Regions from separate parts of the Leisingera sp. SA32 genome, predicted to be linked through region 4. Evidence: riboswitches for the same ligand, from Rfam matches in the RefSeq annotation. Region 4 holds a riboswitch; each other region holds the start of a gene.

What was found. Region 4 has a riboswitch for cobalamin ahead of AC0IPL_RS12910 (hypothetical protein). Riboswitches for the same ligand answer to the same signal wherever they lie in the genome.
Positions count from the first base shown of each region.
Region 1: another riboswitch for cobalamin. It lies ahead of AC0IPL_RS15770 (aromatic ring-hydroxylating oxygenase subunit alpha); the one in region 4 lies ahead of AC0IPL_RS12910 (hypothetical protein).
Region 2: another riboswitch for cobalamin. It lies ahead of AC0IPL_RS06570 (CbtB domain-containing protein); the one in region 4 lies ahead of AC0IPL_RS12910 (hypothetical protein).
Region 3: another riboswitch for cobalamin. It lies ahead of AC0IPL_RS06640 (DUF1636 family protein); the one in region 4 lies ahead of AC0IPL_RS12910 (hypothetical protein).

Region 1 is NZ_JBVYHB010000011.1:127,814-135,542, forward strand. It holds gene AC0IPL_RS15760 (hypothetical protein) at 1-203, shown strand, start outside; gene AC0IPL_RS15765 (DUF1523 family protein) at 213-857, shown strand; cobalamin riboswitch at 1,106-1,302, shown strand; gene AC0IPL_RS15770 (aromatic ring-hydroxylating oxygenase subunit alpha) at 1,407-2,642, shown strand; gene AC0IPL_RS15775 (FAD-binding oxidoreductase) at 2,647-3,732, shown strand; gene AC0IPL_RS15780 (DUF5928 domain-containing protein) at 3,800-5,377, opposite strand; gene AC0IPL_RS15785 (sulfotransferase family protein) at 5,520-6,338, shown strand; gene ilvD (dihydroxy-acid dehydratase) at 6,756-7,729, opposite strand, start outside.
Region 2 is NZ_JBVYHB010000003.1:297,759-305,487, reverse strand. It holds gene cobM (precorrin-4 C(11)-methyltransferase) at 1-759, shown strand, start outside; gene AC0IPL_RS06585 (cobyrinate a,c-diamide synthase) at 874-2,190, shown strand; gene cobA (uroporphyrinogen-III C-methyltransferase) at 2,187-2,921, shown strand; gene AC0IPL_RS06575 (DUF1636 family protein) at 2,918-3,253, shown strand; cobalamin riboswitch at 3,406-3,623, shown strand; gene AC0IPL_RS06570 (CbtB domain-containing protein) at 3,658-3,828, shown strand; gene AC0IPL_RS06565 (CbtA family protein) at 3,833-4,531, shown strand; gene AC0IPL_RS06560 (hypothetical protein) at 4,602-5,105, shown strand; gene cobF (precorrin-6A synthase (deacetylating)) at 5,179-5,943, shown strand; gene AC0IPL_RS06550 (ATP-grasp domain-containing protein) at 6,053-7,297, shown strand; gene AC0IPL_RS06545 (hypothetical protein) at 7,376-7,729, opposite strand, start outside.
Region 3 is NZ_JBVYHB010000003.1:310,574-318,302, reverse strand. It holds gene glpD (glycerol-3-phosphate dehydrogenase) at 1-1,289, shown strand, start outside; gene cobO (cob(I)yrinic acid a,c-diamide adenosyltransferase) at 1,357-1,992, opposite strand; cobalamin riboswitch at 2,043-2,251, shown strand; gene AC0IPL_RS06640 (DUF1636 family protein) at 2,349-2,756, shown strand; gene cobW (cobalamin biosynthesis protein CobW) at 2,760-3,794, shown strand; gene cobN (cobaltochelatase subunit CobN) at 3,949-7,194, shown strand; gene cobG (precorrin-3B synthase) at 7,191-7,729, shown strand, end outside.
Region 4 is NZ_JBVYHB010000008.1:52,010-59,738, forward strand. It holds gene AC0IPL_RS12900 (DNA polymerase III subunit gamma/tau) at 1-672, opposite strand, end outside; gene AC0IPL_RS12905 (protein-tyrosine phosphatase family protein) at 868-1,458, shown strand; gene AC0IPL_RS12910 (hypothetical protein) at 1,520-1,897, opposite strand; cobalamin riboswitch at 2,009-2,229, opposite strand; gene AC0IPL_RS12915 (SRPBCC family protein) at 2,330-2,797, opposite strand; gene nudC (NAD(+) diphosphatase) at 2,893-3,876, opposite strand; gene AC0IPL_RS12925 (5'-nucleotidase C-terminal domain-containing protein) at 4,214-6,076, shown strand; RNA gene ffs (signal recognition particle sRNA small type) at 6,130-6,228, shown strand; gene AC0IPL_RS12935 (prephenate dehydratase) at 6,419-7,252, opposite strand; gene AC0IPL_RS12940 (c-type cytochrome) at 7,372-7,729, shown strand, end outside.

The sequences.
Region 1 (7,729 bases), on a different contig from region 4:
TGTCGCTCTACTCCCGCGAGGTGCGCCGGGCGAAGCTGAAACGGCGCTGGAAAGACAAGGGCTTGACCGGCGACCGTGCGGCCTTCATCCAGCGGGGGCTGAAACAATACGACCACTCGTTCCGGCGCAGGCTGATCCTCTTGGTCTATATCGTTCCGCTGGGGGCGCTGGCGCTCCTGATCTACGTCATTAACTTCATGTGAGGTTCCCCCGTGCGTTTCATCAAATGGGCATTCCTGATCACCTTTTGGGGGCTGTTCGCCGCCATCCTGCATTACACGCTGCCGCAGTATGATGTGGTGCGCATCGTCAACACCTACGAGGAACGCCAGGAGCTGACCGACTGGACCCGGATCTTCTGGTCGACGCCGGACGACCAGTCTGTACAGCTGATCAACCGCGATGTGCAGTTCATCCAGGGCGTGCGTCCCAATGGCCGCGCCATTGTCTATCGCAACGAGGATACCGGCTGGAACTGGCCACCATATTTCAAGTTCGACACCGCCAATCTGTACACCGATGCCAATGACAGCATCTCCACCAAGGCCAACCCGGAGTGGGTGGCGGTGATGCATTATGGCTGGCGCAACGAATTCCTGTCGGCCTTTCCCAATGCTGTCTCGATCCGGCCGGTGGCGGGGCCGGAGGACAAGCCCACCAACTGGTTCACCATCATCTTTCTGGTGCTGCTGGCGGCGCTCCTGTGGGCGATTTATGTGCGCTGGCGGCGTTTCCGGCGGGCGCGGATTGATCCGATGCTCGAGGGCGCCGAGGACAGTCTTTATGCGGCGGGTGATGCTTTTGCTGAGCGCCGCAGCCGGTTCCGGCGCTGGCTGGAGAGCTGGAAATCAAACTGATCAGGGGCCGCGTCAACCGCGGCCTTTCTGCTGTCGGGGCGGGGCTTTGTCAGTCAGCGATGCCGGGACAGGATTCGCTGCACGCCAGCCGCGCAAAGCACTGATTCATCCGCCGCTTGCCGCATTTTGAAAGCGCCGCACCTTTTGCGGCACTGGACAGGTTTGTCCGCACTGCGGGATTACGACCGCATGTCTTTTTCCGGTTTTTCCGGGTCGGTTTTGGTTCCGATGGCGCCACGCAAATCGGGCAGTTTCCGCATCAGCAAGGTGCCGTCCTTCGGGGCGGAGAATTGGGAAGCTGGTGAAACTCCGGCACTGCCCCCGCAACGGTGACCCCGTGTCGGGCCTGGCGAAAACCACTGAAGGCAACTTCGGGAAGGTGCCACGCCCCGCCGGTCAGACGGCCGCGGACAGTCCGGAAACCAGCCTTGCCAGAAACGTCAACCGCGGGTGGCGGCAGGGCGGTTGCGGGCGTGTGGTCTGCAATCTCTCCCGTCGTGCCCGCCCCCAGCCAATCCGCCGCGGGGCTGCGGCGAAGGAGAGAGACAGATGCTTCAGGACAGCGACATTCTGGCCAAGCTGATGGCCCGTCAAGAGAACCATTCTCTGGAACAGGCGTTCTACACCGATCCGGGTGTTCTGGATCTGGACATGCGGCAGATTTTCTACCGCGAGTGGCTGTTTGCCATTCCCGCCTGCGAGGTGCCAAAACCCGGCAACTACGTGACCCATCAGGTCGGCAGCTACAATGTCATCATCGTGCGCGGCAGCGATGGCGTGGTGCGCGCGTTCCACAACTCCTGCCGCCACCGCGGCTCGGTGGTGTGCAAGGCCAAGAAAGGTAACGCGCCCAAGCTGGTCTGCCCTTACCACCAGTGGACCTATGAGCTGGACGGCTCTCTGTTGTGGGCACGTGACATGGGGCCGGATTTCGATGCCTCCAAACACGGGCTGAAGCCGGTGCATTGCCGCGACCTGGCGGGGTTGATCTATATCTGTCTTGCGGAGGAGGCCCCGGACTTCGACGCCTTCGCCGACGTCGCCCGTCCTTATCTGGAGCCGCACGGCCTGGCCAATGCCAAGATCGCCTACGAAAGCGCGATCATCGAGAACGGCAACTGGAAGCTGGTCTGGGAGAACAACCGCGAGTGCTATCACTGCGGCGGCAACCACCCGGCGCTGTGCCGTACCTTCCCCGAAGACCCCTCTGTCACCGGGGTGGAGGGGGGCGAGACCCCGCCGCATCTTCAAAAGCACTTTGACCGGATCGAAGCGGCAGGCTGCCCGGCGCAGTTTTGCATCGACGGGCGCGGTCAGCACCGGCTGGCGCGGATGCCGCTGAACGAGGGCGCCGAGAGCTATACCATGGACGGCAAGGCGGCGGTGGCCAAGCCACTGGGACGGGTGCCCTTTGCCGATGCGGGCACGCTGTTGAAATTCCACTATCCGACCACCTGGAACCATTTCCTGCCGGATCACTCCATCGTGTTCCGCGTGACCCCGATCAGCCCGACAGAGACCGAAGTCAGCACCAAATGGCTGGTGCACAAGGACGCGGTCGAAGGTCAGGACTATGACCTGAAGCGGCTGACCGAGGTCTGGATCGCCACCAATGACGAGGATCGCATCGTGGTCGAGGACAACCAGCGTGGCATCAATTCGCCCGCCTATCAGCCCGGCCCCTATTCGCAGACGCAGGAAAGCGGCGTGATCCAGTTCTCCAATTGGTACGCCCAGCAGCTGACCCGCGCCCTGACCGGTCGCCACCTGATCGCGGCGGAGTAAGCCCATGGGACTGCAAGCCAACTTTGAAACACTGGACGAAACAATGGCGTGGAAGGACGACGAGATGCTGGAATGCGTCTCGGTTGTGCCGGAGGCGCCGAACACCGCCACCTTCAGCTTCCGCGCACCCTCCGGCGCGTGGTTCAAATACCAGCCGGGCCAGTTCCTGACGCTGGAGCTGCCGGTGCCGGGGGAAACGGTCTGGCGCACCTATACCATCAGCTCCTCGCCCTCGCGGCCGCTGTCGATTTCGGTCACGGTCAAGGCGCAGGCCGACAGCATCGGCACCCGCTGGATGCTGGACCATCTGCGCCCGGGCATGATGCTGCGCGCCTCTGGTCCGGCGGGGCTGTTCACCCTTCCCAAGCGCCCGAACGGCAAGTTCCTCTTCATCTCGGCAGGTTCCGGCATTACGCCCAGTCTGTCGATGACGCAGTATCTGTTCGACCGCGGCCAGTTGCCCGACATCTGCTTTATCAACTGCGCCAGACGCCCCAGCGAGATCATCGCCCGCCAGCAGCTGGAAAGCATGGCGTCCAGGGTGCCGGGTATCAAGCTGCACTTCGTGGTGGAGGAGGACGACCCCTATCAGGTTTGGACCGGCTACCGCGGCCAGCTGAACCAGATCATGCTGGGCCTGATCGCCGGCGACTACCTGGAGCGTGAGGTCTATTGCTGCGGACCGGACCCCTTCATGCAGGCGGTGCGTGACATGCTGAACGGTCTGGGCTTCGACATGGAGAACTACAACCAGGAGAGCTTTGGCGCGCCGGTGGAAACCGCGGCAGACGCACCGGAGCTTGACGATGTCGTGCCGGAGGAAACCGCCGCGGCAGAAATCCTGTTTGCGGCCTCCGGCGTGACCTCGACCTGTTCGCAGACCGATACGGTTTTGGCGGTGGCCAAGGCGTCTGGGCTGAATATCCCGTCGGGCTGCACCTTTGGCATCTGCGGCACCTGCAAGGTGCGCAAAACCGCGGGCGAGGTGCATATGGTCCACAACGGCGGGATCTCGGACGAGGATGTGGAGGCGGGCTATATCCTGGCCTGCTGCTCCAACCCCATTGGTCGGGTCGAGGTGGAAATCTGACGCCGACAGCGCGCGCCTTTTTTTGGTGCGCGCTGCCACATACGCGCCGCTGGTTCCGGCGCGTATTTCAGTCTGTGAACAGGTGGTCCGCGCCAGCGATCTGCAACGCCTTGTCGTGCGGCAGGTTCAGGAACTGGGCCAGCTGCGCGGCGTTCTCCTCTGGTGCCGCGCTTTCGCGCAGCTGCAACAGATGGCTGAACCCGGCGTCACGGATGCTGTCGGCCTCGTGCAGGATGTCGTTGCGGATCGCCGGCAACAGCCGTTCCAGGGCTTGCGGCGGGGTGCGCTCACCTGCCAGCCCGACCCGCTGGGCATGGCCGGTCAGATAGGTATCACTGAAATCGCAGTCGATGTGCAGGAACCGGGTGGCGGACCGGTCGGAATGAAAGTCGTTCATCAACTCGATCGCAGAAGGATCGAGGCAGATGATCAGCTTGTCGGTCTCGTAATACTCAAACAGCATCCGCAGCAGCGCACGACGGTGGCGGGCGCGTTTCAGCAACGCCGCCTGGATACCCCCGAGGTCCGGCAGTGGCGTGTCTTCCTCGTGAAACAGGTATTCGACGGCGGGAATGGGGCACGCCTGTCGCACGTGCTCCAGCAGGCGCTTGGCGACATGCCACTTCTTGCAGACCACGACCAACAGTTCGCGGTCACGCCCCAGACTGCTTTCGGTCTCCCAGAACCGCGGTGCAAACCGCCGCCCGACGCGGCCGCGCTGGGTCAGGAAATCGTAGAGGCTGCGACCTTCGTTCGAGATCTGGAACGCCTCTCCCTCGGCTGCATACAGCCGCCCCAGCCGCGACTTCAGCTCGCGCGCTGCGGGGCTGATCTTGCGCGCAAACAGGAAATCCTGGCTCAGCAGAAGGTCATAGTGGTCGTTGTAGAAATTCACCGGCATGCCGTAGTCGGTGAACATCAAAAAGGTCAGGGTCCGGGGCGCGATCTCCGCCTCCGGGATCAAGTGCCGCACCAGCGTCTGAAAGAACGTCTCGTCCGGGATCCAAGTGGTGCGGAAGAACCGGACCACGTCGCGCCGCTGGGCGACAAAATCCAGCAGCGCCTCGACGGTGCGTCGGCGCAGGCACCACCACTGGCTGCCGATCTGCACCTGAATGTCGGCCGGTATCCGGCGTTGCAGCCCCAGCCGCTTTTGCAGATCATGACAGAAGTAGAACAGACGCTTGTGCTTGCGTTCATTGAAATAGTGCCGGTAGATCAGCCGGTCTTCCTTCATGCCGGTCTTGATCCAGTTGCTCTCGAAAAAATCGAAACTCTCGATGAAATCCGTGTCGTGACTGTCGAGAAAGCGATGCGCGTATTCGGCGGTCTTGATCGCCATGCAGTCGCCCGACATCATATAGAAATGGGTGGCGCGAGGAAAAGCCGCAATGGCACTGCGCAGCGCCTGCAGCGTGGCTTCCACAAGCGACCATTCCCCCCAGCCGCATTTGATCCGCTTTTCGGCAAAGGTCACGTTGGGGTTGTCGTCCAGCGCCGCGCGGATCTGCTGATAATCCTGCGCCGCGGCGCGACCATCAAAATGGATGGCCATGCAGTCGCCGACCGCGGTCAACCGCTCAGCCTGCTGAATGATGGCCTCGGGGTCTTTGTGGCACAGCAGGATGTATGCGATTTTTGCCATGCGTGCGACGGTCCGCCTTGTCTTGCCTGATTGTATATCTTGATAAGCGCGCAATTCCCGCGAATAAACCAGATAGTTCCGGTTTTTGTAATCTTGTGTCATTACTTCGGTGATTGGCAGCTCAACAGAAAGAAGGCAGCGCATGGGGTTTCCCGGCACTTGGATGACGGAAAGTGAGAGCGTGGTGTACCGGGTGGTGCCCAAGTGCGCCTGTTCGACCATCGGGCAGATCATGTTCTACTCCGATCATGGGCGTTTCTTTGACGGCGACATCCACGATTCCACGGATGGGCTGCACAAATGGGCGCAGGAGCACAGCCAGGAGCCGATCAGCCGCAACGTGCAAGGCCAGCAGTCTTACGCCTTCACCTGCGTGCGCAACCCCTATACCCGCATCCTGTCGTCGTTCTTCGACAAGATCTGCGGCATCCAGCGCAACGGCAAGCGCTACCGCGGCAATCTGGTGCCCAAGCTGACCTATGACTACGGCATCGAGGTCGGCGGCGAGGACGGCAAGCAACCGTTCGACCAGATCGCCAGCTTTCGCCGGTTTCTGCTGTTCGTGCGCGACACCATCCGCTGGCGTCGCCCGATGGATCCCGACATCCATTGGTCGGCAATGTCGGGCCATGTGTCGACCTTCATCCGCAACGGCGGGCGCTACAACCGGATCTTCTGGACCGAGGATTTCAACACCGGCATGCAGCAGGTGCTGGACGCGATCGAAACGCCAAATGCGGTGGACCTCGCCACGATCCCGCGGTTCAACGAAAGCGAAGGCCACGGCCCCAAACGCGCGCATCCGGTGGAGGATTATTTCGACGACCTGTCGATGCATCTGGTCTACGAGATCTACAAACGCGATTTTGAACTGTTCAAATACGACGTCCAGAACCCGGCCAACAAGATGCCGGTCGGGGAGATCGACCTCGACGAGGTGCACGCCAAACTGGGCGAATGACCCCGACCCGAGCCGCGCTCTCCCGCGCCTGAGGCGCCGCATCAGAGATGCGTCACCCAGCCTTGGGCCCAGCGCCGCTGACGCGGCGCCGTGGCGTTTTGAGGGCGCGGCCGCGCGGTTCTTTCTGGTCGGGAATACTCCCGCCGGAGGCGCAGCATGCGTCAGCATGCTGCCACGCCAAACGCCGCGAGGGTGTTCTGGCGTCAGCCAGTGCACCACAGCGGGGGGGGGAGCGTATGGCGGCACCGGACTTCTGCTGAGACGCGGTTCAGGGGCGGGTCTGCCCCCCCCGGCGGGCCTTGCCCTGTGTGTGGCCCGTGATCCGGTTTGGGGGGAGCAGTTGCAGATGCGGCGCGGCGGAAGAAAACCCGCCGCTGTGGGAGCGGCGGGGTCTGGGTGTTCCGCAAGGCGCCGGGCTCAGTCTTCGTCGGGCAGGGCGCGCACCGCACCTTTGGCGGCGGAGGTGGCCAGTAGCGCATAGGCTTTCAAAGCTTTGGACACCTTGCGCTTGCGCGGCTCGGCGGGTTTCCAGCCCTTGGCGTCCTGTTCTTCGCGGCGCGCAGCCAGTTCGTCGTCGGACACCGCCAGGTGAATGGTGCGGTTGGGGATGTCGATCTCGATGGTGTCGCCATTGCGCACGAGGCCAATCTCGCCGCCCTCGGCCGCCTCGGGCGAGACATGGCCAATCGACAGCCCCGACGTACCACCGGAAAAACGCCCGTCGGTCAGCAGCGCACAGGCTTTGCCCAGCCCCTTCGACTTCAGGTAGGAGGTCGGGTAGAGCATCTCCTGCATGCCCGGCCCGCCGCGCGGGCCCTCGTAGCGGATCACCACCACGTCGCCTTCCTTGACCTTGCCGGTCAGGATGTCGTTCACCGCCTGGTCCTGGCTTTCGCAGACGTAGGCGGAACCGGTGAATTTCAGGATGTGTTCATCCACGCCCGCGGTTTTCACGATGCAGCCGTCCCGCGCGATATTGCCAAACAGCACCGCCAGCCCGCCGTCCTGGCTGAAGGCATGTTCCTTGGCGCGGATCACGCCGTTTTCGCGGTCGGTGTCCAGCTCCTTGTACCGGTTGGCCTGGGAGAACGCCTGGGTCGTACGTACGCCGCCCGGCGCCGCCTTGAACAGCGCCTCGGCCGCCGGATTGTCCGCCACCTTGATGTCCCACTTGGCAATCGCTTCGCCCATGGTCGGGGTGTGCACAGTGTGGCAGTCCTCGTGCAGCAGCCCTGCGCGGCTCAGTTCACCCAGGATCGAGAAAATGCCGCCCGCGCGGTGCACGTCCTCCATGTGAACGTTGTGGATGTTCGGCGCGACCTTGCACAGGCAGGGCACCCTGCGGCTGAGACGGTCCATGTCGGCCATGGTGAAATCCACCTTGCCCTCGT
Region 2 (7,729 bases), on a different contig from region 4:
GCCGACCTTCTGACCCTGCGCGGGCGCGACATCATCGCCGCCTGCCCGGTGTGCCTCTATGCAGGCTCGCTGGTGCCCGAGGAAATCCTGAGCCATTGCCCGGCCGACGCCCGGATCGTCAACACGGCGGCGATGGATCTGGATGCCATCGTGGCTGAGATCAAGGCCGCGCATGCCGAAGGCCAGGACGTGGCGCGGCTGCACTCCGGCGACTTGTCGGTGTGGTCGGCGATGGGCGAGCAGATCCGGCGACTGAAAGCGGAGGGCATTCCGGTGAGCGTGACTCCCGGTGTGCCCTCGTTTGCGGCAGCTGCGGCCGCGCTGGGGACTGAACTCACCCTGCCGGGCCTTGGCCAGTCGGTGGTGCTGACCCGCACGCCGGGCCGGGCATCCTCGATGCCCGCAGGCGAGACGCTGGAGAACTTTGCCCGTACCGGCACCACCCTTGCGATCCACCTGTCGATCGGCAATCTGGACCATGTGGTCGAGAGCCTGACGCCTCATTACGGTGCCGACTGCCCGGTAGCCGTGGTCTACCGCGCCAGCTGGCCGGATCAGCAGATCATTCGCGCCACGCTGGACACGCTGAAGACTTCGCTGGACGAGAAAATCTCGCGCACCGCGCTGATCCTGGTGGGACCGGTGCTGAAAGGTGAAGGCTTTGATGAAAGCTGCCTCTACGCCGCCGATTATGACCGCCGCTACCGCCCGCAAAGCGCCGACAGCCCGTGGTCAAGCTGGAGCCACGGCGATGACTGAGACATACTCAAGGGCCGCAGTTGCGCGAGAAGGGGGCGAACTAACCCGCCAAAGGCGCGAGCGGCTGCGGGTCGTGCCGCGCACGGCACAGGCGAAGCTGAGAGAGGCAACGTGATGACCATTTCCCCCAAAGGCCTGATGATCTCGGCCCCTTCCTCGGGCACCGGCAAGACAACCGTGATGCTGGGCCTCCTGCGAGCGCTGGCAGAGGACGGGCTGACCGTTCAGCCCTACAAAAGCGGGCCGGATTACATCGACCCGGCCTTTCACCTGGCAGCAGCCGGGCGCGCGTCCTTCAACCTCGACACCTGGGCGATGGATGCTGGCCTGTTGGACGCCGTGGCAGGCCAGTCGGCAGGCGCGGACATCTGCATCGGCGAAGGGTCCATGGGGCTGTATGACGGGGTGGCCACCCGTGGCCAGTCGGGCTTTGGCTCCTCGGCGGAGACCGCCAAGCGCATGGGCTGGCCGGTGGTGCTGGTGGTCGATGTGGGCGGTCAGGCGCAGTCGGCAGCGGCCACGGCGCTGGGGTTTCGCGCCTATGATCCCGATCTGCCCTTCGCCGGGGTGATCCTCAACCGGGTGGCCAGCCCGCGGCATGAACGCCTGACGCGTCTGGGCATGGAAAAGGCGGGCATCAAGGTGCTGGGCTCCCTGCCGCGGCGCGGCGATCTGACCCTGCCGGAACGCCATCTGGGGCTGATCCAGGCGGTTGAGCACCCGGATCTTGAAGCCGCCATCGCGGGCTATGCTGCCTTCTTGCGCGACCATGTTGACCTCGAGGCGATCAGGGCCGCGGCACTGGCAGGACCGGCGCCTGCCCCAGCCACGTTGCCCCGCCCGCCCGCGCAGCGGATTGCCCTGGCGCGCGATGCCGCGTTTTCCTTTACCTATCCGCACCTCTTGGAAGGCTGGCGTGCGGCGGGGGCGGAAATCCTGCCGTTCTCGCCGCTCGCCGATGAAGCCCCGGCGGCGGATGCAGATCTGGTCTGGTTGCCCGGCGGCTATCCAGAGCTGCACGGCGGTACGCTGGCTGCGGCTGAAGCCTTCCGCACCGGCCTGCGCAAACACGCCGAGACCAAACCGGTGCACGGTGAATGCGGCGGCTACATGGCCCTGGGCGAAGCGCTGATTGACAAGCAAGGCAACCGCCACCAGATGCTGGGGCTTCTGGGGCTGGTCACGTCTTACGAGAAGCGCAAGTTCCACCTTGGCTACCGCCGCGCGGTGTTGCAGGCGGGTATGCCGGGTTTTGACGCAGGCAGAGCCCTGCGCGGGCATGAGTTTCACTACTCCTCCATTCTGGAAGAGCCCGACGCGCCCTTGGCAAATGTGATGGATGCGGACGGCGGCCCGGTGCCGGAGACCGGCTCGATCAAGGGCAATGTCACCGGCACCTTCTTCCACCTCATCACTGGAGAACAGGCATGAGCGGCTTTGTCAGCTTTGTCTCCTCCGGGCCGGGCGACCCGGAGCTGCTGACCGTCAAGGCGGTCAGTCGGCTGGAGACGGCCGATGCGGTCTTGTTTGACGACCTGTCCTCCGGCCCGATCCTGAGCCACGCCCGCGCCGACGCCGATCTGGTGGGCGTGGGGAAACGGGCCGGCCGCCCCTCGCCCAAGCAGGACCACGTGAGCCAGCTGCTGGTGGACTACGCCCAAAGCGGCCTGAATGTGGTGCGGCTGAAGTCCGGCGACTGCGGCGTCTTCGGGCGGCTGGAGGAAGAGATCTCGGCCCTGCGCGCGGCAGGCATCGGGTTTGAAATCGTGCCCGGCGTCACCGCGGCGTCAGCTGCGGCGGCCGCCGCGCAGATCCCGCTGACCCGCCGCCTGACCGCACGACGTCTGCAATTCATCACCGGCCATGACGTGACCGGCGGCCTGCCCGACGATCTGAACATGGCCGCACTGGCCGACCCGCAGGCCACCACGGTGGTCTATATGGGCAAGCGCACGTTTGCCGCGCTGGCCGAAAAGCTGGTGGAGGCCGGCCTGCCGCCGCACACCCACGCGCTGGTGGCGCTTGGTGTGTCGACGCCGGAGCAGCAGCTGTTCTGCCACACGGTGGGGGAGCTGCCCGCGGTGTTGCGCGCGATGGAAACCAAGGCGCCGGTCCTGATCCTCTATGGGCCGTTGGCGGACCAGGAGCTGCCCGGCGCATGAGCCTGCTCACCCTCACCCTGTGTCGCAGCTGCCGCGACGCCGATCCAATGCTGCCGGATCAGCTTGCCGCGATGCTGGCGGGGGCAGAGGGTGAGGTGCGCATCCAGCAAGTGGATTGCATGTCCGGCTGCCAGCGCCCGCAGACGCTGGCGGTGCGCGCGCCGGGCAAGACCGCCTATCTGTTCGGCGAGATCACAGCCGCGGATCTGCCGGATGTGCGAATCTTCCTGCGGATGTATCGCCACAGCCCGGACGGCAATTTTGCCGATGCCCGCCCCTTGGGCGCGCTGCGGCACAAGGCAATCGCCCGGATTCCCGGCGATCTGGGCTGATCGGCCGATACCATCGCGCAAAACTTCCGCCATTCGGTTTTGTCCGAAAAATTTGAACATTCCGGCCCCGGCCGCCCGGCGGCGCACGGATAGATGCCGCCCCCGCAGGGTCAAGCGGCGGTTTCGTTCTTGACCGGCGTCCGCCGCACAGGGCATTAGTTTGAGGATACGGTGTCCACAGGTGCCCAAGCACCAGGACTGAAACGGGAATGAGGACGGTGGACCAAATCGCGGCACCGCAGCCTCAACCGCCCCCGCGACTGTGAGCGGCGAGCGGCTCTCCACTATCCACTGGCGCGCAAGACGCCGGGAAGGAGGAGGGCAGCAGCGACCCGCGAGTCAGGAGACCGGCCGTATGTGAACGCAAACTTGCGCCGTCGGGTGTGACGGCAAGGAGAACATCAATGACGACCAAGACGCTCAAGGCTTCTGCCGCTGGCTCTTCCGTAATCCCGGCGCTTTTTGCCGTGGTTCTGGGGCTGGGGATCATCACGCTGACCGGCCATGTTCAGGCTTCCGCCCTGCATGACGCCGCCCACGATGTGCGCCACGCAACCGGCTTCCCCTGCCACTAAGGCCATGTTCAGTCGCATTCTGACCAGCGCGTTGTTCGCTGGCGCTGCAGCGGGGCTGATTACCGCCCTGCTGCAGCTTTATTTCGTGCAGCCCGTGCTGCTCCACGCCGAACTCTACGAGGGCGGTGATCTGGTGCATTTCGGCGCTGACCCCGTAACTGCGCATCCCGATCTTCCCGGACTGTTCGCCGAGCCGGTGCGGGACGGTCTCAGCATCATTTTCACCATGTTGACCTATACCGGCTATGCGCTGGTCATGGTGGCGCTGATGTCCGTGGCCGAACGCCAAGGCCACGTCATCACCGCGCGCAACGGCATCCTGTGGGGGCTGGCAGGGTTCATCACGTTCCACTTTGCCCCGGGCCTGACGCTCGCTCCCGAGGTGCCCGGCGTGGCCGCGGCTGACGTCGGCCTGCGCCAGATCTGGTGGAGCGTCACCGTCGCCGCTGCGGGCGTCGCCATGTGGCTGATCGCCTTTGGCGGCAATGCCGTCAGCTATGGCCTGGCGGCGCTGCTGCTGCTGGCGCCGCATGTGGTGGGCGCGCCTGAGCCAGAAACCTTCTCCGGCCCGGTCCCGACCGAGATCGGCGCGCTGTTCGCGGCCCGCGCCTTTGGCGTCGGCATGGCTGCCTGGGTGCTGCTGGGGGCCTTTGCCGGCCACTTCTGGCAAGCCGAAGGCAAGCGCGAACAGGCGACAGCCTGAAGTCCGCCAGACCATCCTCCCCGCCGGGGCACACCGGCGGGAACTCTTCAGTCCACAGGATGACAACACGATGTCCCGCTCTCTTGCCCTGTTTGCCATCGGCCTGATCTTCGGCGGCGGCGCCGGTTTCGTGATCGCGGCCGGCAATGGCATCACCTTTGACGGCCATGACCACGGTGATCCCGCCCATCACGGCGGCAGCACGTCGGCTGCAATGGCGCACGATCACAGCACGCCGGTGAACCTGCCCGCCGGACCTGACGCACCGACGCTCCGCATCGCCCTTCACAAGGATCCGATGTCCGGCTGGAACCTGCATGTTGCAACGCAGAACTTCCGCTTTGCGCCGCAGAACGCCTCCGTGGCAGATGTGGCAGGCGAAGGTCACGCGCATGTCTATGTGGATGGCGAAAAGATCGCCCGGCTCTATGGCGACTGGATGCACATTCCATCGCTGCCCGCCGGGGCAGAGGTCGCAGTGGCGCTCAACTCCAACAGCCACAGCCCTCTGGCCGTGGGTGGCGAGGCGCTCAAAGCCAAGGTCACCGTGCCTGCAAACGGTGAAGGCTCCTGACGATCGCGGCAGACTTGCAAGACCGGCAGCACGGCTCCATAGGGGGCCGTGTTCTCACATCAAAGGCCCCGTCATGATTGAACTCAGCCTGATCGGCATCGGCACCGGCAATCCGCAGCATATAACATTGCAGGCAATCGACGCGCTGAACGCGCAGGATCTGATCCTGATCCCCAACAAAGGCGCGGGCAAGGACGATCTGGCCGGGCTGCGGCATGAGATCTGCAATCGCGCGATCCGGGGCACTGGCCCGGCCATCGTCGAGTTCACCTTGCCGGTGCGCGACGAGACGACCCCGGACTACCGCAAACGTGTGGATGACTGGCATGATGCCATCGCGCAGGTCTGGTGGCAGACAATCACCGCGCATCTGCCGCAGGGGGGCAAGGTCGGCTTCTTGGTCTGGGGTGATCCCTCGCTTTATGACAGCACCATGCGGATTGCCGAGCGCCTGAAAACGCTGGCCGACATCACGCTGACGGTGATCCCCGGCATCACCTCGATCCAGGCGCTGACCGCGGCGCATGCGGTCCCGCTCAATGAAATCGGTGCCCCCTTCACCATCACCACCGGCCGTCGCCTGCGCGAAGACGGCTGGCCTGACACGGCAGATACTCTGGTCATCATGCTGGACGGGGCCTGCTCCTTTCAGTCCCTCAGCCCACAGGGAGTAGAGATTTTCTGGACGGCCTATGCCGGAATGGAGAACCAGATCTCGCTCTCTGGTCCGCTGGATGCGCTCAGCGACGAAATCATCCGCACCCGTGCCGCCGCGCGCGCCGAACATGGCTGGATCATGGACATCTACCTGCTGCGCAAGTGCCCCCAAGAACGCTGAAGCACTACCGCCGCGCCCCGACAGCTGGCCGAAAGTCTGGACATGACTTACTGATGGAGCATAGGCTGAGCCAAGAACAGGCAGGCGGGAAAATCTGTTGGGGAATGAAATGCTTGAGCAGGTTTTTTCTGCGGCCCAGGCGGCCATGCGGGCTGGAGAGTTTGAAAAGGCGCACGCCGGCTTTGCCTTTCTGATCGACAAGAGAGTTGCCAAAGGGTCGGTTCACCTGGCCTATGCCGCGTGTCTGGCCAAGCTGGGCAACAGCCAGGCCGCGCGCCACCACCTGCAACGTTACTACGAGAAAAGACCCCTAGGCCCCGCCCCTCGTGGCCTTGCGCCCGAGACACCGCGCGTACTGGTGGTGCGGGGATTGGACAAGACCAAGCCAACCCTCGGCAAGCGGTCCGATGGCAATTACAAACCCAAGCTGCGCGGCGGGCATTTCACGCTGCGCTATCTGCTGCTGAATGACACCCCGGCCAGGCAGCGCGTGACCCTCGTGCCAAGCGTCGACATAGACCCGGCCAGCCTGCCCCCCCATCGCCTGATGCTCAACACGATCTCCGATGGCGACATCGAGGGCGGCTCCCTCGCAAGCCTTGCCGCCCACCTTGAGGCCAATCCCGGCACGCGTATCATCAACGCCCCCCATGCGGTCATGCAGACAACCCGAGATGCCAATTACAGGCGCTTGCAGGGGTTGCCGAACGTGAATTTCCCCCGCACGACCAGGCTACACCTCGACGCCCCGGCCCCGCAGGAGCTGAGCGCCCAACTCTGCGATCACGGGTTTACTTTGCCGGTCATCCTGCGCCGGGTCGGCACCCAGACCGGCCGCACCACTGTGCTTATCGAGGATGACGCGGGCTTGGCTGAATTTTGCGCAAGCGGCCCAAGCGGTGAGTATTATGCGATCCAGTACAAACCCCTGCTGTGGCAGGGCGAATACTTCCGCAAATTCCGCTTGTTCTGCATTGACGGGGCTGCTTACCCGGTGGTCTGCCACTTCGATCATGTATGGAACGTGCATGGCGGCAACCGCCGGACCGTCATGAAGACCTCAGAAGCGCTGATGGAGCAGGAAAAAGCGTTCTTGCAGGATTGGCGCAGCTACATCGGCAGCAAGGCGGCAACCGCGGTGGAGAACGTCTTTGCACGCACACCGCTGGAGTTTTTCGGCATGGATTTCACGATCGATTCCGACGGGGGGATTTTCATCTACGAGCTGAACGCCTCCATGCGGCACAGTTTCGATCACGCCAAGAACTTCCCCTACAAGATGCCTTACGACCAAGCCACATCCGACGCCTTTGAGGCGATGGTCAATCGCAGATTGCAGCCTGGCGCGGCGTAGCGGCCCGCCTCAGTGACGGGCCGTCGCGCGGTTGACGGCCTCGGGCGCCGTACGGTCATGTATGCGGGCGCATCCCCCTCAGAAATCCCAAGCCAGTTTCAGGCTGGCGCTCAGCTTGCGACTGCTTTGGCCGAGATCGGCCACCAGCCGGGCCTTGGCCTCGAACCGTTCGCCCTTCAGCACCTGAAGCCCCATGGCAATCGTCCCGCGAAAGCGGTCCCGATTGGCCGTGGTTTCGACCATGGTCCCTGCCAAAGCGCCCGAGGTGAACTGCTGCCGGATCCCGTGTTCGTTCAGCGCAATGCGCACACCGGCCTCCCCATAGGGACGCCACAGCGCGGGCCCGATCCGATACTCCGCCCCAAACCGCGCCTGCGGGTGAAGATCCGCCAGAAAATAGCTGTCTTTCGCGACAGCGAGGTTGAGACCTCC
Region 3 (7,729 bases), on a different contig from region 4:
ACATGCGGTTTGACAGCGAAACGCCGACGTCGAAACTGCTGACCACGGTGATGCCCTGGATGAAGGGCCGCCGCCCGGCCTGGCTGATCCGGCTGGGACTGTTCCTGTACGACTCCTTGGGCAAACGCGGCATCCTGCCTGGCACCGCCAAGCTGGACTTGACCCGAGATGAGGCCGGCAAGGTTCTGAAAGACAAGTTCAAAACCGCTTTTGAGTATTCTGATTGCTGGGTTGAGGACGCCCGGCTGGTGGTGCTGAACGCCCGCGATGCGCAGGAACGCGGCGCGCGGATCCTGACCCGCACCGAAGTGCTGTCAGCCGAACGCCACGCCGATCACTGGCTGATCCGCACCCGCGATCACGCCAGCGGGCAAGAGCAGGAGCATCGCGCCAAGATGCTGGTCAACGCCGGCGGGCCTTGGGTGGCCGATGTGCTGCATCAGAAGCTGGGCCAGAACAGCCGTGAAAACGTGCGCCTGGTGCGCGGCAGCCATATCGTGGTTCCGAAACTGTTCGACCACGGCCGCTGCTATTTCTTCCAGGGTGCAGACGGGCGGATCATCTTCGCCATTCCGTATGAGCAAGATTTCACCTTGATCGGCACCACCGATGCGGACCACCCCAACCCGGACAGCGCCCCCGAGTGCACGCCCGAGGAGCAACAGTATCTGGTTGATTTCGCATCGGAATACTTCGAAAAACCGGTAACGCGCGATGACATCGTCTGGACCTACTCCGGGGTGCGTCCGCTTTATGATGACGGCGCCAGTTCTGCCACCGCGGCGACGCGCGAATACGTGCTGACGCTGGATAAGGCGCAGGCACCGCTGCTGAATGTCTTTGGCGGCAAGATCACCACCTACCGCAAACTGGCCGAGGCGGCGCTGGCCAAAATCGGCGAGGCCTTCCCGCAGCTCTCCGCGGACTGGACCGCTGGCGTGGCCCTGCCCGGCGGCGATTTCGCGGTGGATGACGTGGAGAAACTGACCACAAAACTGGCCGCGGACTACCCCTTCCTCACGCCCTATTGGGCGGGGCGGATGATCCGCGCCTACGGCACAGAGGCCTGGGAGGTTCTGGGCGACGCCAAAACGGCCGAGAATCTGGGCCAGAATTTCGGTGCGACCATCACGGCCCGGGAACTGGACTGGGCCGTCACCCGCGAATGGGTGCGCGCAGGCGACGATTATCTCTGGCGGCGCACCAAACTGGGGCTGCGGCTGGATGACGCCCAGCGCAAGGCAGTGGATGCCTACATCCAGGAAAAAACTGCACAGCCTGCGGCGTGACAAACTTGCCCGGCCGATAAGCCGGGCAGCACCCGCCCCTCGCTACGGGAGGGCGCTGCCCTCGGCGTTAAAACTCAACGCCTTTCTGCGCCTTCACCCCGGCGCGGAAGGGGTGCTTGATCTGGCCCATTTCGGTCACCAGATCCGCGATCTCGATCAGCTCTTCCTTGGCGTTACGCCCCGTCAGCACCACATGGGTCATCGGCGGCTTGTGCGCCACCAGGAACTCCAGCACCTCCTCCAGATCCAGATACTCATAGCGCAGCGCGATGTTGATCTCATCCAGCAGCACCATGGTGTTGCGCTCATCCAGGATCATCTCCTTGGCCTTCTCCCAGCCCTTTTGCGCGGCGGCGATGTCGCGCGCCTTGTCTTGGGTCTCCCAGGTGAAGCCCTCGCCCATCGCATAGAACTGGCAGAGATCGCTGAAATTCTCCTCGATCAGCGTGCGCTCGCCGGTCTGCCAGGCCCCCTTGATGAACTGGACCACCGCACAGGGCATCTTGTGGGCGATGCAGCGCATGATCATGCCAAACCCGGAGGAAGATTTACCCTTGCCCGGTCCGGTGTGGACAATGATCAGCCCCTTCTCGCCGTCTTTGGTCTTCATCATCCGGTCGCGCGCGGCCTTCTTCTTGGCCATCTTGGAGGCGTGGCGGGCGGCATCTTCTTCTGAAATGCCGGTTTCGGGTTTTTCGCTCATGGGGGCTCTCCAGCTGTTTGGTGCAAGTCTTGACAAAGAAGGGCGCGATAGCGCAAGGGGGTTTCGCTGGTTCCTGCAATCGCAGGCGAAGAGGGAATGTGACAACGGCCACCAAGGGCCATAAGCACAGCCGCCCCCGCGACCGTGACCGGATGAGGCCGCCATGCCACTGGGACACCCCCGGGAAGGCAGGATGGCCGACAGGGCCGCCGCCCTGGCATCCGCAAGCCGGGAGACCTGCCAGCGCGTGAGAGATCAACGGGCGGGCGGGGTGTTCCGCGACCGGGTGAGGGGCAGGCATGGTGACCGCCCCTTTTCGGCTATCCCGCATGCCTGCCATGACAGGAGACGTGCCTTTGGCTGATGAACAGGCGCCCGCCGCCGCCCCGAAAGACCCGGTCACCCTGACCGTGTGCCTGACCTGCCGCAACGAGGGCGCCGACCCCGAGGCCACCCGCCCCGGCACCTTGCTGCATGACGCGCTGAAACAGGCGGGCTTGCCCGAGGGCGTCACCCTGCGTGGGGTCAAATGCTTGTCGGCCTGCTCGCGCAGCTGCGCGGTGGTGCTGACCGGTGGCGCGGAGCGCTGGAGTTATGTCTATGGCGACATGGACCCTGACCTGCATGTGTCCGAGATCCTGACCGGCACCGCCGCCTATGCGGCCAGCGCCGACGGGCTGGTGCCCTGGCGCGAGCGCCCCACCGTCTTTCGCAAACAATCTGTTGCCCGCATCCCGCCGGCCGCCTTCCCTTCTGAGGAGTAATTCATGAGCGATCTCAACAAGATCCCCGTCACTGTCATCACCGGCTTTCTGGGCGCGGGAAAAACCACGCTGATCCGTCACCTGATGCAGAACCCGCAAGGCAAGCGGCTGGCGGTTCTGGTCAACGAATTCGGCACCGCTGGCGTGGACGGCAACATTCTGAAATCCTGCGCCGATGAAAACTGCCCTGAAAACAACATCATGGAGCTGGCAAACGGCTGCATCTGCTGCACCGTGGCGGATGATTTCATCCCCACCATCGAACAGCTGATGGCCCTGCCGGAAACGCCGGAGCACATCCTGATCGAAACCTCCGGTCTGGCCCTGCCCAAGCCGCTGCTCAAGGCGTTTGACTGGCCCGCGATCCGCTCGCGCATTACCGTCGACGGGGTAATTGCCCTCGCCGATGCCGAAGCGGTGGCCAAGGGCCAGTTTGCCCCCGATCTGGACGCGGTTGCCGCCCAGCGCGAGGCCGACGACAGCCTGGACCACGAAACCCCGCTGTCGGAGGTGTTCGAGGATCAGATCTCCTGCGCGGACATCGTGCTGCTGTCCAAAGCTGACCTGGCCGGCGACGCGGGCATCGAGAAAGCCCGCGCCGTGATCGAAGCCGAGGCCCCGCGCAAGCTGCCGATCCTGCCGATGAGCGAAGGCGTGATCGATCCGCGCATCATCCTGGGCCTGAACGCCGCCGCCGAGGACGATCTGGAGTCGCGTCCCAGCCATCACGACGGCCATCACGACCACGAGCATGACGATTTCGAAAGCATTGTGGTCGAAATGGGCGAAGTCTCCGATCCGGAAGCGCTGCAAGATGCCATCGTGAAACTGGCCCGCGAGCGCAACATCCTGCGCGTCAAAGGCTATGTCGCGGTGGAAGGAAAACCGATGCGGATGCTGGTTCAGGCCGTGGGCGAGCGTCTGCGTGCGCAATATGACCAACCCTGGGGCGCGCAGCCGCGCAAGACCCAGCTGGTGGTCATCGCCGAGCACGACAACATCGACGCGACGGCAATCCGCGCCGAGCTGGGGGCCTGAGCTGATGCGGGTTCGGGGCGAAGATAGCTTTTGTCCTGTCCGGTCCCTGGACCGCACAGCCCCCGGCCGCTCCCTCGGGCGGGGGCTGTCCCCCCACGCGCGGCCGGGACCTGCCCTCCGCACCTGTCTGCACCCGTTGCGAAAGGCCTGACCCATGCATGTCGTCTTCCGCGAAAGCCATGGCCTCGACCAGACCGACACCCCGCAGGATCTGGGCCAGACACCCGGCGACCTTGTGGTGCTGTCTTTTTCTGACAGTGATCTCGGTGCCTTCGCGGCAGGCTGGCACCGCGCGGAGGGCAAGCTGCCCTCCCTGCGCCTCGCCAACCTGGTGGCGCTGAAACACCCGCTGTCGGTGGATGTCTACGCCGAACAGACGCTGGAGGGCGTCAAGGGCATCCTGGTGCGGCTGATCGGGGGCGAAAGCTACTGGCCCTACGGGCTGGCCACGCTTCAGGATCTGGCCCGGCGCAAGGGAATCGCGCTCGCGGTGCTGCCCGCTGACGGGCGCGAGGATGCGCGACTGGATGAGCTGTCCACCCTGCCTGTCTCCACCCTGCGCCGCCTGCAAGCTCTGTGCGATGCGGGCGGCGCGGTGGCGGCGCAAGCCGCACTGGCGCAGCTGTCACTGGCGGCGGGGCTTTATGCGGGACCGGTGCTGGGTCTGAAATCCATGCCCGAATATGGCTTCTATGACCCGGACAGGGGCGTGCTCGCGGATCTGCCGCCACAGGACAAGCCATTGGTGCTGGTCAGCTTTTATCGCTCCTACCTCACAGCCGCCGACACCGCACCGGTCGATGCCCTTATCGGGGAACTGCGCGCCCGCGGTCATGCTGCCTATGGCATTTTTGCCGCCAGCCTCAAGTCCCCGGCGGCCGCGGACTGGCTGCGGGAGGCGCTGCCGGGACTGTCCCCGGCAGCGATCATCAACGCCACCGCTTTCTCGGCCCAAGGGTCCGACGGCAGCGCCTCGCCGCTGTCGACAACCGGCTGCCCGGTGTTTCAGGTGGCGCTGTCCACCGCCCGCCGCAAGGATTGGGCCGAGGCCGACCGCGGCCTGTCCCCGGCCGACCTCGCGATGCACGTGGTGCTGCCAGAGGTCGACGGCCGCATCTTTGCCGGTGTCGTCAGCTTCAAATCTCCCGGGCGCAAGGACCCGGATCTGCAATACTCCCGCTTTGCCCACCGCGCCGACGCAGCCCAGATCAAGGCCGCCGTTGACCGGGTCGAGGGCTGGCTGCGGCTGGCCAGCCTGCCCAATGCGGACAAACGGCTGGCGCTGGTGCTGTCGACCTACCCGGGGCGCGATCACAATCTTGCCCATGCGGTCGGGCTGGATGCACTGGCCTCCTGTGACGAAATCCTGCGCGCGCTGTGGGACCAGGGCTATACTGTGGAACCGCAGGACAACTCTGGCCTGCGGCTGATGCAGGAGACACGCAGCGTTCCGCTCGCCGACTACAAAACCGCCCTCGCCACATTGCCATCAGACCTGCAGGAGGCTTTGGCCGCAGCCTGGGGCGCGCCCGAGGATGACCCGGATTGCCGCGATGGCGCCTTTCACTTCAAGGCTTTGCAGGCGGGACAGGCGCTGATCGCCCTGCAACCCGAACGCGGCGAGGTCAAGACCCGCGTCGATGACTATCACGATCTCGACCGCACCCCGCGCCACGCCTATGTGGCGTTTTACCTGTGGCTGCGCAGCCAGGCGGACGCGCTGGTCCACATCGGCGCGCATGGCACGCTGGAATGGCTGCCGGGCAAGGCGGTGGCGCTGTCGCAGCGCTGCTGGCCCGAGGTGCTGACAGGCCCGCTGCCGGTTGTCTATCCGTTCATTGTCAACGATCCCGGCGAGGCCGCCCAGGCCAAGCGCCGCATCGGGGCGGTTACCCTTGGCCACCTGCCGCCGCCGCTGGCGCAGACAACTCTGCCCGAGGGCATGGCCCGGCTCGAAAGCCTGCTGGATGAATATTCCACCGCAGATGGTCTGGACCCGGCGCGCCGCGACAGGCTGATCGGCAGCATCCGCTCAGAGGCCCAGGGCACCGGCGTGGAAGCGGATCTGGGTCTCACCCCCGACACATCCCCGGCTGAGGCGATCACCCGGATTGACGCCTTTGTCTGTGACATCAAGGAAAGCCAATACGGCGAGGGGCTGCATATCTTTGGCAGCGGTCAATGCGGGCCGGACGAGCACGCAGGGCTGATCGCCGCGCTGAACGGGAGACTTGTGGCACCCGGCCCGTCCGGCTCGCCGTTCCGCGGCCGGGGGGATGTTCTGCCCACCGGGCGCAACCTGTTTACCACCGACCCGCGGGCGGTGCCGTCGCGGGCGGCGCATGCCCAGGGGGTCAAACTGGCGGAAGAGTTGCTGCGCCGCCATCTTCAGGACCACGGCGACTGGCCGCGTGGGCTGGTGATCGACCTCTGGGGCTCTGCCACCATGCGCACTGCTGGTGAAGAATTTGCCATGGCCCTGCATCTGGCCGGGCTGGCGCCCAAATGGGACGAAAACTCCGAGCGCGTGTCAGGGATAGAGGTGCTGCCGCTGGCGATGCTGAACCGTCCGCGCATCGACGTTACCCTGCGAGTGTCCGGCCTGTTCCGCGATGTGTTTCCAGGGTTGGCTCAGCTGTTCGAAACCGCCGCCGCCGCGCTGGCCACGCGCGAGGGAGACCCGTCCGACAACCCTTATGTGAAACAGACGCCGCGTGTCTTCGGCCCCAAGCCTGGCCAGTACGGCTTGTCGATGAACCCGCATCTGGACGACTACACCGACGCTGCCCGACAAGCCGCGGGCGAGGCCTGGCTCAATGCGTCCTCCCATGCGATCGACGCCAAGGGCGCGATCCACGACGCCCGGGATGCGTTGGAGGCCCGGCTGCAAAGCGCCGACAGCTTTGTCCATTTGCAGGATCTGCCGGAAACCGACCTGCTGGTGGCATCGGACTATGCCGCGCATGAAGCGGGCTTTGCCGCTGCCATGGCCCGGGTCGGCCAACCGGCGCCAGCGCTGTATCACATGGACGCCACCCGGCCCGACCAGCCAAAGGCCCGGTCTCTGGGCGAGGAGATCGCCCGCGTCACCCGCGCCCGCGCCGCCAACCCGGACTGGGCCAGCGCGATGATGCAACACGGCTTTCGCGGGGCGGCGGAAATCGCCGCGACGCTGGACCACATGGCCGCCTTTGCGCATCTGGCGCAGGTGGTGCAGCCGCATCTGTTCGACCTCTATTTCGAGGCAACGCTGGGCCGCGACGATCTGGTGGCCTTCATGGAGCGCGAGAACCCGGCTGCGCTGCAGGCCATGCGCGACCGCTTCCGCGCGCTGTATGATGCGGGTCTCTGGAGCACGCGGCGCAATTCAATCATGGCCGCGCTGGAGGGCGCTGCATGAGCGGCCCGCACGCCCCTGTCGGCCCCAAGGTCTATGGCTGGTGCCCCGGCGCGCTGCGACCGATGATGTCGGGTGACGGCTTGGTGGTGCGGCTGCGCGCGCCGCTGGGGCGGTTGTCGCCCGAGCAGGCCCGCGGCGTGGCACAACTGTCGCAGGATTTCGGCAACGGGGTGCTGGATCTGTCAGCCCGCGCCAACCTGCAACTGCGCGGCATCCGCGAGGACGGCCACCCAGCGCTGGTTTGCGGTCTGCGCGAGCTTGGCCTGCTCGACCCTGACGCCTCCGCCGAGGCACGCCGCAATATCATGCTGACGCCATTCTGGACGCCGGGCGACGACACCCAGGTCATTGCAACGACCCTCAGCGCGGCGTTGACGGCGGCCACGGATCTGCCCCTGCCGGGCAAGTTCGGCTTTGCCGTCGACTGCGGGGCCAGCCCCGTTCTTCAGGACTGCGCGGCCGACATCCGTATTGAGCGCGGCCCCGCCGGGCTGATCCTGCGCGCCGATGGGGCCACGGTCGGCAAGCCAGTCAC
Region 4 (7,729 bases):
GAGCGCTAGCGCGTCATCGGCGATTTCCGCCCCTTCGGCGGTGGCGATCCTGCGCAGCAGCGCGATCATCACCTCAGGTTCGATCCGGCGCAGGTCAAACCGCTGGCAGCGCGACAGCACGGTGACCGGCACCTTGCGGATCTCGGTGGTGGCAAAGATGAACTTCACATGCGCGGGGGGTTCTTCAAGTGTCTTCAGCAGCGCGTTGAACGCACTGGTGGACAGCATGTGGACCTCATCGATGATGTAGATCTTGTAGCGCGCGGAGGCGGCGCGGTACTGCACCGAGTCGATGATCTCGCGGATGTCGCCCACGCCGGTGCGGGAGGCGGCGTCCATTTCCATGACGTCGACATGGCGGCCTTCCATGATCGCCACGCAGTGTTCGCATTTGCCGCAAGGATCGGTGGTGGGGCCGCCGGTGCCATCCGCGCCGATGCAGTTCATGCCCTTGGCGATGATCCGCGCCGTGGTGGTTTTGCCGGTGCCGCGGATGCCGGTCATGATGAAGGCTTGGGCGATACGGTCGGCGGCAAAGGCGTTCTTGAGCGTGCGCACCATCGCGTCCTGGCCGACCAGGTCGGCAAAGGTCTCGGGCCGGTATTTGCGGGCCAGAACCTGGTAGTGGGATTGGCCGGTTTCGCCGGGGGTGCCGCTGGGGGTGTCGCTCATGTTCTCTCGTGCCGGATTCGGATTGATTGCGCCGCGTGTCGCGCAGGGTATTGAAGCGCGCCGGGTTCGTCCACCGCAGAAGCCGCGTGCGCAGGCGGTGTGAAAACCTTTTGGGAAATGCGGCAGATAGGGGTAGAATCGCCGGGCAGGCCTCGGGTGGGATCGGGGGGCGGCGCGCACAGGCAAGGAGGCGCTATGCGACCTGACGACCCCTTTGGCGAGACGGTGCCGGTGACCCCCGCGGTTGCCAAAGCGCCGCAGCCAGCAAATTCACCACAGCCAGTCAATCTGACGATCCATGCTCTGCCGGTGGCAGGGGGGCAGCTGGCGCTGTGCCCGCTGCCGGGGCGGGGCGGCGATTACGCCGGTGACCTGGCGCGGATCAATGCCTGGAAGGCGGGCCTTGTGCTCTCGATGACCACGGACGCGGAGCACGCCGCCGTGGGCGGGCCGCGGCTGGGGGCAGACCTGCAAGGCATGGCCTGCCGCTGGATTCACCTGCCGGTGGCAGATTTTGAGACGCCGTCGAAGCGGGTGGCGCTGAAGTGGCCGACCGCCAGCCGCAAGGCGCGGCGGGCGCTGGCGGGTGGCGGCCGGGTGTTGGTGCATTGCCGGGGCGGCTGCGGGCGGTCCGGCATGGCGGTGCTGCGGTTGATGATCGAAGCGGGCGAGCCGCCGGCCCAGGCGCTGGCGCGGCTGCGCGCGGTGCGCCCCTGTGCGGTCGAAACTCAGGCACAGATGGAATGGGCCTATGCGCATCGTCAGGCGCGTCCCAGGTCCAGCTGAACGGTCGCTGGCGCCGCGCGGGGCGGGTCTGTTCAGCGCTGGGGCGTATATGCACGGCGCTCTACGGGATGGCGGGTCTGGGCAGCGCCTCGACCAGGGCGCAGGGGCGCGTCGTCACCGCAGCGGCGGCAAAGCCGCGGTCGCCGGGGTCGAAGATCGCATCGGCAAAGCGGTCCAGTCCGACGCGCGGCGCCTGCGCATCGACGCCGCAATAGACGCGGATGCGGTCATGGCTGGCGGCATATTGCGCCGGGCAGGGGTGTGGGCAGGCATCCAGGACGGTGCTGCCGGTCACCTCAAAATCATCCTGCGTCAGCGGTCGCGCCTGTGTCAGCGCTGCGGCCAGCCGCGTGATCATGCGCTCCGCCGCCGGGCAGGGGCGGCCGAGGTGGGGGCAGTCCGTGGCCGTGTAGCCGTGGGTGTGGTCAGTCCAGTTCATCCATGCGCCCTCCGCGCGGGGGCGGGGGTCAAGGACAGGGAGCGCGACCCTGGCGGGCCACAACCGGGCTGCCGCAGGTGTCAGACCCTGCCCGGACACCCCGTCCGGGTTCGAGTTTCACGTGTAACGGCAGGTCTCCTGACTTGCGGGTCGCTGCTGGTCCGGTCCTTCCCGGCCCCATTGCGGGCCAGTGGGTCTACCGGGGTCGCTCGCCGCTTACAGTTGCGGGGGCAGTTGCGGCCTTGCCCGGCCCAAGGCCAGACGCACCGCATTCCCTTTTCATCCCGGCTGCATGTGCATGCAGCGCGGAAACCATCCTCCCAGCGGTAGCGGCTGCGGCCTTGGCGCGTCAATCGAAAACCTGCATCTCCCGCTGAGCGGGGCAGGCGCAAAAGGACGCAAAGGCGGGCGCTGTGCTGTCAGGTGGGGGTGTCAGGCGGTGTTTTTCAGGCGCGCTTCGGTCAGGCCCGCGAAATCGGCGAGGCGCAGTTTGAAGCGGCGGTTCAGGTTGTTGCGGGCCAGTTTCAGCGATTGCAGCAGCAGCCGCCCGGTCAGCGTGGTTGCCTCCAGCTTCAGCCGCACCGACATGCGGGTGCGTTGCGGAGACAGGGCCAGCAGCTCCACATCCATGCGGCCGTCCAGCCCGCTGCCGACGCCGGTGATTGCCATGAGGGTGACTGGCGCATAGGCATCCAGCGTCAGCCGCGCCTCGCGCTGTTTGCCACGAAAGGAAAAGCCCAGATCCCAGGACAGCCCCGCTTCGGGGTGGGCGATGTCACCGCTGCGCTGCACCTCAATGCCGCGGCGCAGGGCGGAGCGTTCCATCTGCTCGAAGTCGGACAGCGCGCCAAAGACGTCTGCGATGGGTGCTTCAATATCTTCGTTGCCCGTGAATTCCATGCTCGCCTGTCCCGACTGTCTGTTTCGCCTGCCTGTGATACCCTGCCTGCCGACAGGGGGCTGTGCCCCGCTGTGCCTGGTGACAAATATGCGCTTTAGTCCAGCGTGTCCGCAAGCCAGTTCTTCAGCAGAAAATGCGCAATTGCGCCTTTTCTCGCCGGTTGCAGCACGGGGTGTTCTCCGGCGAAGGCCGTCATCATCTCCTGGCGGCTGACCCAGAACGCATCCTCGATCTCTGCTGGATCGATGGTGATGTCGCGGCTCAGCGCCGCGCCGGCGCAGCCGAACATCAGCGACATCGGAAAGGCCCAGGGCTGCGATGCCAGATAGCTGACCGCGCCGACCCGCACGCCGGTCTCCTCCAGGGTTTCGCGGCGCACGGCGGCCTCCAGCGTTTCGCCCGGTTCGACAAACCCCGCCAGCAGGGAGTACATCCCCTCGGGCCAGCCGGGCGAGCGGCCCACCAACACGCTGTCACCGTGGGTGATGAGCATGATGACCACCGGATCGGTGCGCGGGAAATGGGGCGCCTTGCAGGCGGGGCAGACGCGCTGCCAGCCGGCCTGTGAAATATCGCTGGGGGCGCCGCAACAGGCGCAAAACCCGTGGCTGCGGTGCCAGGCCAGCAGTGCTTTGGCGGTTGCTGCGAGCTCAGCCTCCAGCGGGGAAAGAACCGTCATGATCCGGCGCAGTTCGGCAAAGACATGGTCGTTTGGCAGCGCCGGGTGCTGCTGTTCGCTGGCATCGGTGAAGCCGCCCAGAGCCTCCGGGTCCAAGGTTTCGGGCTGCCAGGCGCTGAGATCGCAGGCAAAACGCGGCGCGCCCTGAGGCGTCAGCCCCAGGAACAGCGCCGCATCGCGCAGGGGGGCGACAAGCGGGTGATCGGGGGCGGTCAAGGCCAGCCCTTGCGGCCGCGCGTCGATCCTGGGGCGCCGTGTCAGCGGCTTGCCGCGCCACAGCAGCAGCACGCCGGCCTCCGGCGCGCGCCAGGCCGCGTCCAGCGCTGCCGCATCGGTGCGGATATGGGCCGCGCGGTCCAGGCCGCCGCCGCCAAAGGTCACCTGTTCTGCATGTTTCATAGGGCTCTCCCGGGGCTGGTTGCCCTGTCCTTGCCAGCCTGTCTCGGCGGGTGCCAGCGATGCGCGGCAATCCGGACCTGTCCGGACGGGCCTGTCACCGCAAGGTCACACCCTGCGCGGGTGGCGCCGGGGGGACGCGCTACGGGCCTGGAGAGATGCTGGGTTGAGCCGCGTCGCCGTTGGTTGCTTTGTGGTGGAGCGGGGGGGCAGAAAAATGCGACCCGGACCAAATGGTGCCTTTGCAAATCGTTAAAACGCTGATTCAAATGGGGGCAGAGAAACACGCGAAAAGCGTAGCCAACAGAAGCGGACCAGCAGTGCCGACAGGGGAGCAGACATGACGGATGTGGAGGAAAAGCCTCCCGCCCGGACCACCGGGCGGCTGCGTGTGCTTGCCACCACGGATCTGCACTGCCATCTGCTGGGCCACGATTATTATGCGGACCGGGCGGACCCGGCGATTGGCCTGTCGCGGGTGGCCAGCCTGATCGCCGAGGAGCGCGCCGACGCGGCCGCGCGGGGCGACGCCTGTATCCTGGTCGACAATGGCGACGGGTTTCAGGGCGCACCGCTGGGGGATCTCCAGCCCGGCAGCACGCGTCCGCATCCGCTGTCGGTTGCCTTTGATGTGCTGGATTACGATGCGGTGGGTCTGGGCAACCATGACTTCGACATCGGACTGGAGCGGTTGGCGGCGGTTCTGGCGGATGTGCATTGCCCGGTGCTATGTGCCAATTTGCAGGCGGCCCGGCCGGAGGTCCGCCTGCCCTTTGCGGCCACGGCGGTTCTGGAACGGCGGCTGGACAGCTGCCCGCATCTGCCACCGCTGCGCATCGGGGTGGTGTCGGTGCTGCCGCCGCAGACGTTGGTCTGGGGCGGGCGGGGCCTGCAATGGCAGCTGCGCGCCACCGGCATCGTGGAGACGGCCGCCGAACAAGCCCGGCGGCTGAAGGCGCAGGGCTGTGATCTCGTTCTGGCCCTGGCGCATACCGGTCTTGGCGCAGAGGGCGGTGGCGGTGGCCGCAGCGCCGAGAACGCGCTGGATCAGTTGGCCGCCTTGCCAGCGATTGATGCGCTTGTGGGCGGCCACACCCATCTGACCCTGCCGGATCCCGCGCATCCGCTGGGCAAGCCTGTGGTTATGCCGGGCGCCCACGGCTCTCATCTGGGGGTGATCGAGCTGGAGCTGCGGCACGGCGCCGACGGCTGGCAGCTGGCCTCGGGGAAGGCGCGGCTGCGCCCGGTGGCACAAAAGGGCAGCACGGGTGCGGTGCTGTCGCTGGCCGCCGAGGCGCCGGCGCTGGTGCAGGCCCTGGCGGAGGATCACCAGTGCACCCAGATGCGGATGCGCCAGCCTGCCGGGGCGTCCTCGGTGGCGATGCATTCCTATTTCACCTTCTTTGCGCCAGATCGCGGTTTGGCGCTGGTTGCCGCCGCGCAGGCGGCGGCGGTGCGGCCGCTGCTGGCAGACAGCGCCGCGGGCGCGCTGCCGTTGCTGTCGGCAACAGCGCCGTGTAAATTCGGCGGGCGTGCCGGGCCGCAGTTCTACACCGATATTGACGCCGGTGATCTGAGCGCCCGCAATATCGCGGACTTGCAGATCTTTCCCAATGAACTGCGGGTGGTCACCGTCAGTGGTGGCCAGCTTTTGGACTGGCTGGAGATGTCGGCGGGGCTGTTCAACCGTCTGACACCGGGGCACCGCGGTCAGCTGCTGGCGGATCCCGGCCGCGCGGGGCACAATTTCGACGTGATGTTTGGCCTGCAGTACCGCATCGATCCGACACAGCCGCCCCGGTTTTCCGCCACCGGAGAGCGGATCAACCCGCAGGCGCGGCGGGTCCGCGAGCTGCGCTGGCGCGGCGATCCGGTCGATCCCGAGCAGCGGTTTGCGGTCGCCGCCAACAGTTACCGGGTGCGGGGCGGCGGCAGTTTCCGGATGCTGCGGGAGGCTGAGGAACTGTCGTTGCCACCGGTGCTGATCCGGGATGCGGTGCGCGACTACCTGGAGGGGCGGCTGGGAACGGACCCGCTGGAAGCGGCGCCCTATCCCTGGAAACTGGCGTCGCTGCCTGGCTCCAGCGCGGTTGTGGTCACCGGTCCCGGTGCTGCCCGCCACCTGGGCGAGCTGCCGGATGGGCGGGCGGTGCCACGCGGCTTCAACGCGCAGGGGTTCTGGGAGCTGGAACTGCACCTCTGAACGGCTGGGGGGATGCTCTTGTCATTCCCGGCAGCGCCCCTTATATGGGGATTCGAGAGGTTGGCGCGGGCAAGCGCCTCGCCAACCTGGTCAGGTCCGGAAGGAAGCAGCCACAACGAGCCCCGCTTGGGTCGATGTCCAGCCTCTCACTCAATCCCTCCCCCGCAAGATGCTATGGCTCCGCAGCAGGCGAGGCGTGTGCGGCGCTGGCCGCCAATGCCGCAGGCGGAGGCAGGCTTCTTCTGGCTTTAAATATCCTGGGGTGAATTGGCCGCAAGGCCAAGGGCGTCAAAGCCCCTGCCATTGCGGTCCGGCCATTGCGGTGCCGTCCTTACGGACAGGTCAGAAGCGACCGTTGTTGGCGGGGTAGACGCCCAGGATCTCGACATTGGTGGTGAAATACTTCAGCTCATCCATCGCCAGCTGCACGTTCGGATCCTCGGGGTGGCCCTCGATGTCGGCATAAAACTGGGTTGCGGTGAAGGAGCCGTCGACCATGTAGCTTTCCAGCTTGGTCATGTTGATGCCATTCGTGGCAAAGCCGCCCATCGCCTTGTACAGCGCCGCCGGAATGTTGCGCACCTGAAAGACAAAGCTGGTGAGCATGCTGTGGGCGCCGCGGCGGCGGTAGTCGGGCTCGGGCGACATGATGAGAAAGCGGGTGGTGTTGTCGCCGTTGTCCTCGATGTGGCGTGCCAGCACCTCCAGCCCGTAGATCTCGCCCGCCAGCTCGCTGGCCAGCGCCGCCACGTGTTTGTCGCCGGCCTCGGCCACGTCGCGGGCGGCGCGGGCGTTGTCGGGGCTGACCCGTCCCTGGATGCCGTGTTCGCGCAGGAAGGAGCCGCACTGCGGCAGCAGCACCAGATGCGATTTCGCCTCTCGGATGTCTTCCAGCCGGGCGCCCGGCACCCCGAGGACGTTGATATGCACCCGCACGAAAGCCTCGTCGATGATGTGCAGCCCGCTGTGCGGCAACAGCCGGTGGATGTCGGCGACCCGCCCGTAGGTGGAGTTTTCCACCGGCAGCATGGCCTGTTCCGCCGCGCCGCTTTTGACCGCTGCAATCGCGTCCTCAAAGGTGCGGCAGGGCAGCACGTCCATGTCGTGGCGGGCGTTGCGGCAGGCCTCGTGGCTGTAGGAGCCCAGCTCCCCCTGGATGGCGATCTTGCGGGTCATGGGTGTGTTTCCGGTGCAAAACTTCAACAAATGGGCGTTTCGTCGCGCTGTCTATACCTTGCCACTGGCGAGGGGAAGCCTTAGACACCCCAGCAGACAGCTAAATGGACCCGCGATTCATGTTTGACACAATGACCCTTACCAAAGCGACCGCAGGTTTCTGCGGCGCGTTCCTGGTATTCCTTCTGGGCAAATGGGCCGCAGAAGAACTGTATCACATGGACAGCCACGGAGAGGCTGCCTATGTGATTGAAGTCGCCTCCGCCGATGCCGCGGCCAGCGACGAGCCGGAGGTCAGCTTTGATGAGCTGATGGCCTCGGCTGATGTCGCCAAAGGTGCAAAAGTATTCAAGAAGTGCTCCGCTTGCCACAAGCTGGCAGACGGCGCCAACGCCACGGGTCCGTATCTTTACGGGGTGGTCGGCCGCGATATCGCCTCCGTCTCCGACTTTGGCTATTCCAACGCCCTGACCGCGC